Regions from separate parts of the Thermoanaerobacter sp. X514 genome, predicted to be linked through region 1. Evidence: a T-box and tRNA genes for the amino acid it is inferred to sense, from the RefSeq annotation. Region 1 holds a T-box; the other holds one or more tRNA genes.

Region 1 (3,808 bases):
AGACATTCTGTTATTTCTGGAATTTTTGCAGATATTGTTGCAATACTTTCGTGTGTATTTTATAGCAGATTATTTTTTTAATACTTGTATACTTTTTCACTTTTGTTATACTATATAGTGTAATGTTGTTTTGCCTTTTAAAAGGAAAGGAATGATTTTTTGTGGCAACAATACCAAAATTAATAAGAAAATTAGGAAAAGAAGCATATAATTTGTATATTGTTGGGGGATACATAAGGGACAGGATTTTAAATAGAGAAGCTAAAGATTATGATTTTGTAGTTCAGGAAGATGCAGAGAAAATCGCCAAATTGGTGGCAGAAAAATTAGGGGGTACTTTTGTGCCTTTTATGGCGGAAAAAGGCACATATAGGGTTGTGGTAGGAGATGAAATATTGGATTTTACTAATTTAAGGGGTGAAGACATATACATAGATTTAGCTCATAGAGACTTTACAATGAATGCTATGGCTATAAAACTGACGGATTATTTTGAATTTGAATATATTATTGATCCTTTTGGTGGCATGACGGACATAAAAAACAGGAAAATAAAGCATGTTGGAATGATGACTTTTAAAGAAGACCCTTTGAGGGCTTTGAGAGCTGTAAGATTTGCTGTAACTTACAAATTTGATATTGATGAGAGTACAAAGGCTAAAATAAGAGAAGAAGCAGAGCTTATAAAACAAGTAGCGCCAGAGAGAATAATGAATGAAATTTTTATAATATTAAAAGAAAAGAATTCTCACAAATATTTAAGAATGATGGAAGATTTAAAACTTATGGAAAATATATTTGAAGAAGTTGCTAAAATGAAAGAAGTAGGAAAGTGCTATTATCACCTTACGAATGCTTGGATACATTCACTAAAAACTGTAGAAGAATACGAAAATATCATAAATTCTATGAGATTTCCCAAAGACGTATATGATATAGTTTCGGAGTATTTAGATAGAAAGCTTTCTTCTGACAACAAAGTAAAGGACATAATAAAACTTGGAGCTCTTTTTCACGATATAGGCAAACCAGAATCCATATACATTGATACTGAAAATAGAGTACATTTTTACAACCACGAGACAAAAGGAGCAGAAATCGTAAAAAAGATAGCATCAAGGATGAAAATGCCCAAAAAAGAGTCTTCTTTGCTAAAGAAGCTTGTTCTTTATCATATGAAGCCTTTGATGTACTATGTAAATGGCGGACCAACGAATAAGTCTCTTTTTAGATTTTTTTCCGAACTTAAGGATGATTCAATAGCGATTTTACTTTTATCTCAGGCTGATTTTACTGCTACAAGGCTTAATTTAGGCAAAGAGGAAGAAATACCTAGGTATACAGATTTTATTACCAGACTTTTAAAAAGGTATGTAGAATTTAAAGAAACAGAAAAACCATTACTTTCACCGCTGGATATAATAATAAATTTTGATGTAAAGGATGGGAAAAAATTAGGACAGATTTTATATGAAATAAGGAAAAATAGATTTTACGGAGAAATTCAAGATAAAAACGATGCGATTGAGTTTGTAAAAGAAAGAATGAAAATAGAGAAAGTATAAAAGAAAAAGTAGTTGACAATACTTTTTATAAAGGGTATATTAAAGAATAAATAGATATTGTAAAAGGCAATGAAGGAAAGAGTAAAAAGCTTGAACTTTTACAGAGAGTCGGGCGAGGTGCGAACCGATAAAGTTTGGGCTTTTGAAGATGGCTCCGGAGCCGTACTGCCGAAGGCTAGTAGGTTTTACCGGGAACTCCCGTTATAGAGTAAGAGTGTGTTAGCACTCTGTGAGGCATGCGTCGTGAGGTGTATGCGAAGAAGGGTGGTACCGCGACAATCTCGCCCCTTATGTGGAGGCGAGTTTTTTATTTACAAAAAAAGAGGAGGATGGATATGAAAAAGACTTTTTACATTACGACACCTATCTATTATCCCAGTGATAAATTACATATTGGTCATTCATATACTACTGTTGCTGCAGATGCGATGGCAAGATTTAAAAGGCTTACCGGATACGATGTCAAGTTTTTGACTGGTACTGATGAACATGGGCAAAAAATTCAAAGAATAGCCAGAGAAAAAGGGATGTCTCCTAAAGAATATGTAGATGGGATAGTTGAATGGATAAAAGATTTATGGAAGATAATGGATATAAGTTATGACCAATTTATTCGCACAACTGATAAATATCATGAGGAAATAGTACAAAAAATATTCACGAAATTATATGAAAAAGGAGATATATACAAGAGCAAATATGAAGGATGGTACTGTACTCCTTGTGAATCTTTCTGGACTGAGAGCCAGCTTGTAGATGGGAAATGCCCAGACTGTGGTAGACAAGTAGAAAGGGTAAAAGAAGAAGGGTATTTCTTTAGATTGTCTAAATATGGGGATAGGCTGTTACAATATTACGATGAACATCCTGATTTTATACAGCCAGAGTCAAGACGCAATGAGATGATAAACTTTATAAAATCAGGTTTGGAGGATTTATTTGTTTCAAGGAGTTCGTTTGACTGGGGTATAAAGGTACCTTTTGACCCAAAACATGTGATTTATGTTTGGATAGATGCTTTGTCAAATTACATAACTGCCTTAGGATATTCTACAGACCATGACGACGATTTTAAAAAATACTGGCCAGCAGATGTTCATTTGGTTGGAAAAGAGATAATGAGGTTCCACACAATAATATGGCCAGCAATGCTTATGGCTCTTGACTTGCCTCTTCCTAAAAAAGTGTTTGGACACGGTTGGCTTATACTGGAAGGAGGCAAGATGTCAAAATCTAAAGGTAATGTAGTAGACCCTAAAGAGTTAGTTAGTAAATATGGTGTAGATGCTGTAAGATATTTTCTTTTGAGAGAAGTTCCTTTTGGGGCGGATGGAGTGTTTTCTAACGAAGCTTTAATAAATAGAATAAATTCAGACCTTGCTAATGACCTTGGAAACTTGCTGAGTAGGACTGTTACAATGATTGAAAAATACTTTGGAGGCATTCTGCCAAAACCTTCACAAAAAGAAGAGGTAGATGATGACCTTATAACTACTGCACAGAATCTGCCGAAAACCGTTGAGGAGTATATGGATAAACTTCAGTTTTCCAACGCTTTAATTGAAATATGGAAATTGGTAAGACGAGCGAATAAATATATCGATGAAACGATGCCTTGGGTTTTAGCTAAAGATGAAAGCAAAAAGGAAAGATTAGGTACAGTTTTATATAATTTGACGGAAGCTTTGAGGTTTATTGCAGTACTTATATCTCCTTTTATGCCCAATACTCCAAAAAAAATCTTCGAGCAGTTAGGAGTAGAAGAGAATTTAACTACTTGGGAAAGCTTAAAATTTGGCCTGTTAAAGGAAGGCACAAAGGTGAAAAGGGGAGAAATTATATTCCCAAGGATAGATGTAAAGAAGGAACTGGTTGCTATAGAAGAAAAAGCAAAGGAAGAGAAAAAGATAGATTACATCACTATTGAAGAGTTTGCAAAAATTCAGTTGAGAGTAGCTGAAATTTTAGAAGCAGAAAGAGTGGAAGGTTCTGACAAACTTATAAAGATGAAGCTTAAAGTGGGAGAAGAAATAAGACAAATTGTGGGAGGAATTGGTCGCCATTATGCTCCTAAAGAGCTTGTAGGAAAGAAAATAATTATTGTATATAATCTGGAGCCAAAGAAACTAAAGGGTATTGAATCTCAAGGAATGCTTTTGGCAGCATCTACCGAAGGAAAAATGTCTCTTCTTACGGTAGACAGGGATATAGAAAGTGGGGCAAAGATAAGCTAAGGAGTGATA
Region 2 (3,808 bases), 660 kb from region 1:
AATCAGGTTTTATAGTTTTTTAGGATTTGCAATTGGAGTTATTCTTTATTATGTGTTACTAAGTTATTTCATCACCCAAGCTTTAATTGGAATTTATGAATTTACAATAAAGTTTTTAAAAAAGATGGCAGAGATTATTATATACCCTGTTAAAATAGTAGTCAATTTTTTTATTGTTCCTTATAGGTTTACAAGAAAAATTTTAACTTTGCCTGGTGCTTTTCTAAAAAATAATTTAACCCATTTTAAGATTTTTAAGAGGAAAAAATAAAGGATTTTTTAAAGAAATGTCGAATAAAAATAATAGATTAATCCGCATTGTGAAAGTAGGTGTTTTGAGTGAAAAAACTAAAGAAGATATTGTTTTTTGCCTTTATTGCATATGTTGCCTTTACTTTTTTTCAGCAGCAAGTAGCATTAGAGAAACTTAATAATAGGTATAGGGATTTGAAAAATAAAGAAGCTGCAGTAATAAAAGAGAATAAGTATTTAAATGAATTACTTCACCAGATGAATAGTGAAAGTTTTATTGAAAATGAGGCAAGGCAAAAATTGGGGTTGGTTAAAAAAGGAGAAATAATTTATGTAGATGTTTCAAAAACTAAGACACAAGAGACAAAAAAGTGATTTCGAAAAATTTATCTTGAAATATTTTGTATTTTAATATATAATAAACTCATTAATAAAATTTTTAGAGGGAGGATCTTTATTTATATGCCATTTGAGGTTGGAGATGTTGTTGAGGGCACTGTGTTAAACATCACAGATTTTGGAGCATTTATTCAGCTACCAGAGGGAAAAACTGGGTTGGTGCATATTTCGGAAGTTGCTAATACCTATGTAAAAGACATTAGGAAGCATTTGAAGGAGCATGATAAAGTAAAAGTAAAAATATTGTCCATGGATGCTAATGGAAGAATAAGTTTGTCAATCAAAAAGGCTTTGCCTAAAAATAATAAAGAAAGAGATCCAAAGGATTTTGTATGGCAGAGCAATAGGAATTATAATACTAATAGTTCTTTTGAAGAGAGATTGCTTAAGTTTTTAAAGGATTCAGACGAAAGACAGCAACAGCTGCGAAAGAATTTTGATTCCAAGAGAAGAAATACTGGCTATAGAAAAAGCAATGGATATTAACTTCGGGTTATGCCCGAAGATTTTTCATAAGCGAAGGAGAAATTTTACAGGTTTTTACCTGTGATAGTTGGGGGTTATTATGAGAATTTGTGCGATTGATATAGGGACAAATTCAATACGCCAACTTATATGTGACATAGATAATGAAAATATAAACAAGATACAAAAAGACGTTGAAATAACTCGATTAGGGGAAGGAATTTCTAAAACGGGGAAGTTAAATAATAATGCGATACAGAGAAGCATTGAAGTGATTGAACGCTTTGTGAAATTGGCCCAAGAAAAAGGCGCAGAAGTTATATATGCTTTTGCAACATCTGCGATGAGGGATGCTAAAAATAAAGATGCTTTTTTTGAGCAAATTGGAAAACTTGGGCTAGAGGTAGAAATCATAGATGGAGAAACAGAGAGCTTGTTTGGATATATGGGAGCGGTGATGGGGGTTAATAAGGAAAATGCACTGGTGTTAGATATAGGAGGAGGAAGTACTGAATTAGCATATAAAGGTAGAGAATTTGTAAAAGAAAGTTTCGATATTGGGGCTGTGAGGCTTACTGAAAAATTTATTAAAAATGACCCTCCTACAGCTGAGGAATATGATGAAATCAGGTTGCATATAATAGATACAATGGTAAATTCCATTAATAAGTACAAAGAAGTTGAAAATGTCATCGGCATAGGAGGAACAATAACAACTCTTGCTGCTGTTTCTCAGCAATTAGAAATTTATTCTCAAGAAAAAGTTCATGGCTATCAGCTAAAAAAAGAAGAAATTAAGAGGATTTTAGATAAATTTATGTCTGTTACATTGGAAGAGCGGAAAAAATTTTTTGGATTGCAACCACAAAGGGCTGATATAATAATTGCGGGAACTGCTATATTACTGACCATATTAGAAATGCTGAGTTTCAAAGAAATAACCGTTAGTGAGTGGGATAATTTAGAAGGAGCAGTCCTATATAAATTTCGGGAATTTAAGTTATGAAAATGGAATTTTCATTTGAAGTTGCAAAAGTGGATAAAAAAACTATTGACTTAGAGATATAGATATAATATAATAAATACTGTCTCAAGGAGATGAAGCCGGAGTGGCGGAACTGGCAGACGCACAGGACTTAAAATCCTGCGGGCCCTAAAAGCCCGTACCGGTTCGAGTCCGGTCTCCGGCACCAATGTCGCGGGGTGGAGCAGTCCGGTAGCTCGTCGGGCTCATAACCCGGAGGTCGTAGGTTCAAATCCTACCCCCGCAACCAAAAATATGGCGGCGTAGCTCAGTTGGCCAGAGCATGCGGTTCATACCCGCAGTGTCGGTGGTTCAAATCCACTCGCCGCTACCAGCAAAGAACGGAAATCGTCACCTATCCAGAAGTAGAATTCACACTTTATTTCATCTGGGGTGACGATTATTTTTTTTATGTAGTTTTTAAGCACTTCTTTAATTTCATGAGGATCCTTCGATGAATTAATTATTTCCCTATCCTTTTCAAAGATTTTCAAAATCATTTCTGGTGTAATAAAGCTTGTTTCTTTTTTATTTTCCAGCTCTTTAATTCTGTAAGCGAGTTCATTTCTCATTGCTTCTAATTCATTCATTTTTTCCTTCATAATCGGCTGGAACATACCTTGAGCAATAGCTTCTACTATGTTTTTCATCTGCTCTTCAACCTCCTTATAGCGCTTTTTTAAAAGAGTAATTTCTTCTACTCTTTCTTTATTTAATTTCTGATTTTCTTCATTTAAAAGTTTAGCTAATACTGGTGCTACTTTTGGGTCAAGTACTCTCTTGTTCAGCTCATCTATGACAAAAGCTTCCAGTTTTTCTTTGTTTATATCTCTGTTTGTGCACTGCTTTGTTCTGTCCTTTCTGCTGCATCTATAAGTTACATATTTCCCTCTGCTTAAACACCCTACCATTTTAGAATCGCATATTCCGCAGTAAACAAGACCTGACAAAAGATAAACCCTTTTTGCAGAATTAGCTCCTCTTGTTATTTTTCTTTCTTCTATTTTCTTTTGTACCTGTTCGAACAGGTCTTTATCTATTATTGCAGGAATAGCATTATCTATAACGATTACGTCTTCTTTTACCATTCTATGGTTTTTCTTTGTGCCTTTGTTAAATATGTATTTACCAATGTATTTCTCATTTTTCAAAATTTCGTGAATGCTATTTTTGCTGAATGGATTTCCTTTCTTAGTTCTGTAGCCTCTTAAATTTAATTCATCAATTATGTGTCTATATCCATACCCCTGTGCATATAATTCAAAAATCAATCTTACTGCCTCAGCTTCTTTTTCGTTTATCACATATTTTTCATCTACAATATCATATCCTAAAGGTGGTATACCTCCATTAAATTTGGCCTGAAAAGCATTTTCTTTCAATCCCTTCATTACCTCCCTTGCGAGGTTTTTAGAATAATATTCGGCCATTCCTTCTAAAACACTTTCCAATATAATGCTTTCTGGTGAATCGTCTAACTGTTCAAGTACTGAAATGAGTTTTACGCCGTTCTTTTTTAACTGTCTCCTGTAGAAAGCGCTGTCATATCTGTTGCGTGCAAACCTGTCCAGTTTATGAACAATAACAGCGTTAAACAGCCCCAGTGAGCTGTCCTTTATCATCTGCAGGAATGCCGGCCTATCATCAGTTGTTGCACTTTTTGCTTCA

The links. A T-box is a leader RNA that pairs with one kind of tRNA and senses whether it is charged. The one in region 1 lies ahead of metG (methionine--tRNA ligase), so its partner is inferred to be a tRNA-Met.
Region 2: it encodes a tRNA-Met, which carries the amino acid that the T-box ahead of metG (methionine--tRNA ligase) is inferred to sense. The anticodon was not compared.

What each region holds. Positions count from the first base shown of each region.
Region 1 is NC_010320.1:65,945-69,752, forward strand. Features, by position in the region: gene TETH514_RS00345 (spore maturation protein) at 1-81, shown strand, start outside; gene TETH514_RS00350 (CCA tRNA nucleotidyltransferase) at 162-1,565, shown strand; T-box leader at 1,626-1,857, shown strand; gene metG (methionine--tRNA ligase) at 1,856-3,799, shown strand.
Region 2 is NC_010320.1:727,418-731,225, forward strand. Features, by position in the region: gene yabQ (spore cortex biosynthesis protein YabQ) at 1-271, shown strand, start outside; gene TETH514_RS03530 (septum formation initiator family protein) at 340-627, shown strand; gene TETH514_RS03535 (S1 domain-containing RNA-binding protein) at 715-1,137, shown strand; gene TETH514_RS03540 (Ppx/GppA phosphatase family protein) at 1,217-2,122, shown strand; tRNA gene TETH514_RS03545 (tRNA-Leu) at 2,220-2,309, shown strand; tRNA gene TETH514_RS03550 (tRNA-Met) at 2,314-2,390, shown strand; tRNA gene TETH514_RS03555 (tRNA-Met) at 2,398-2,474, shown strand; gene TETH514_RS12205 (recombinase family protein) at 2,431-3,808, opposite strand, start outside.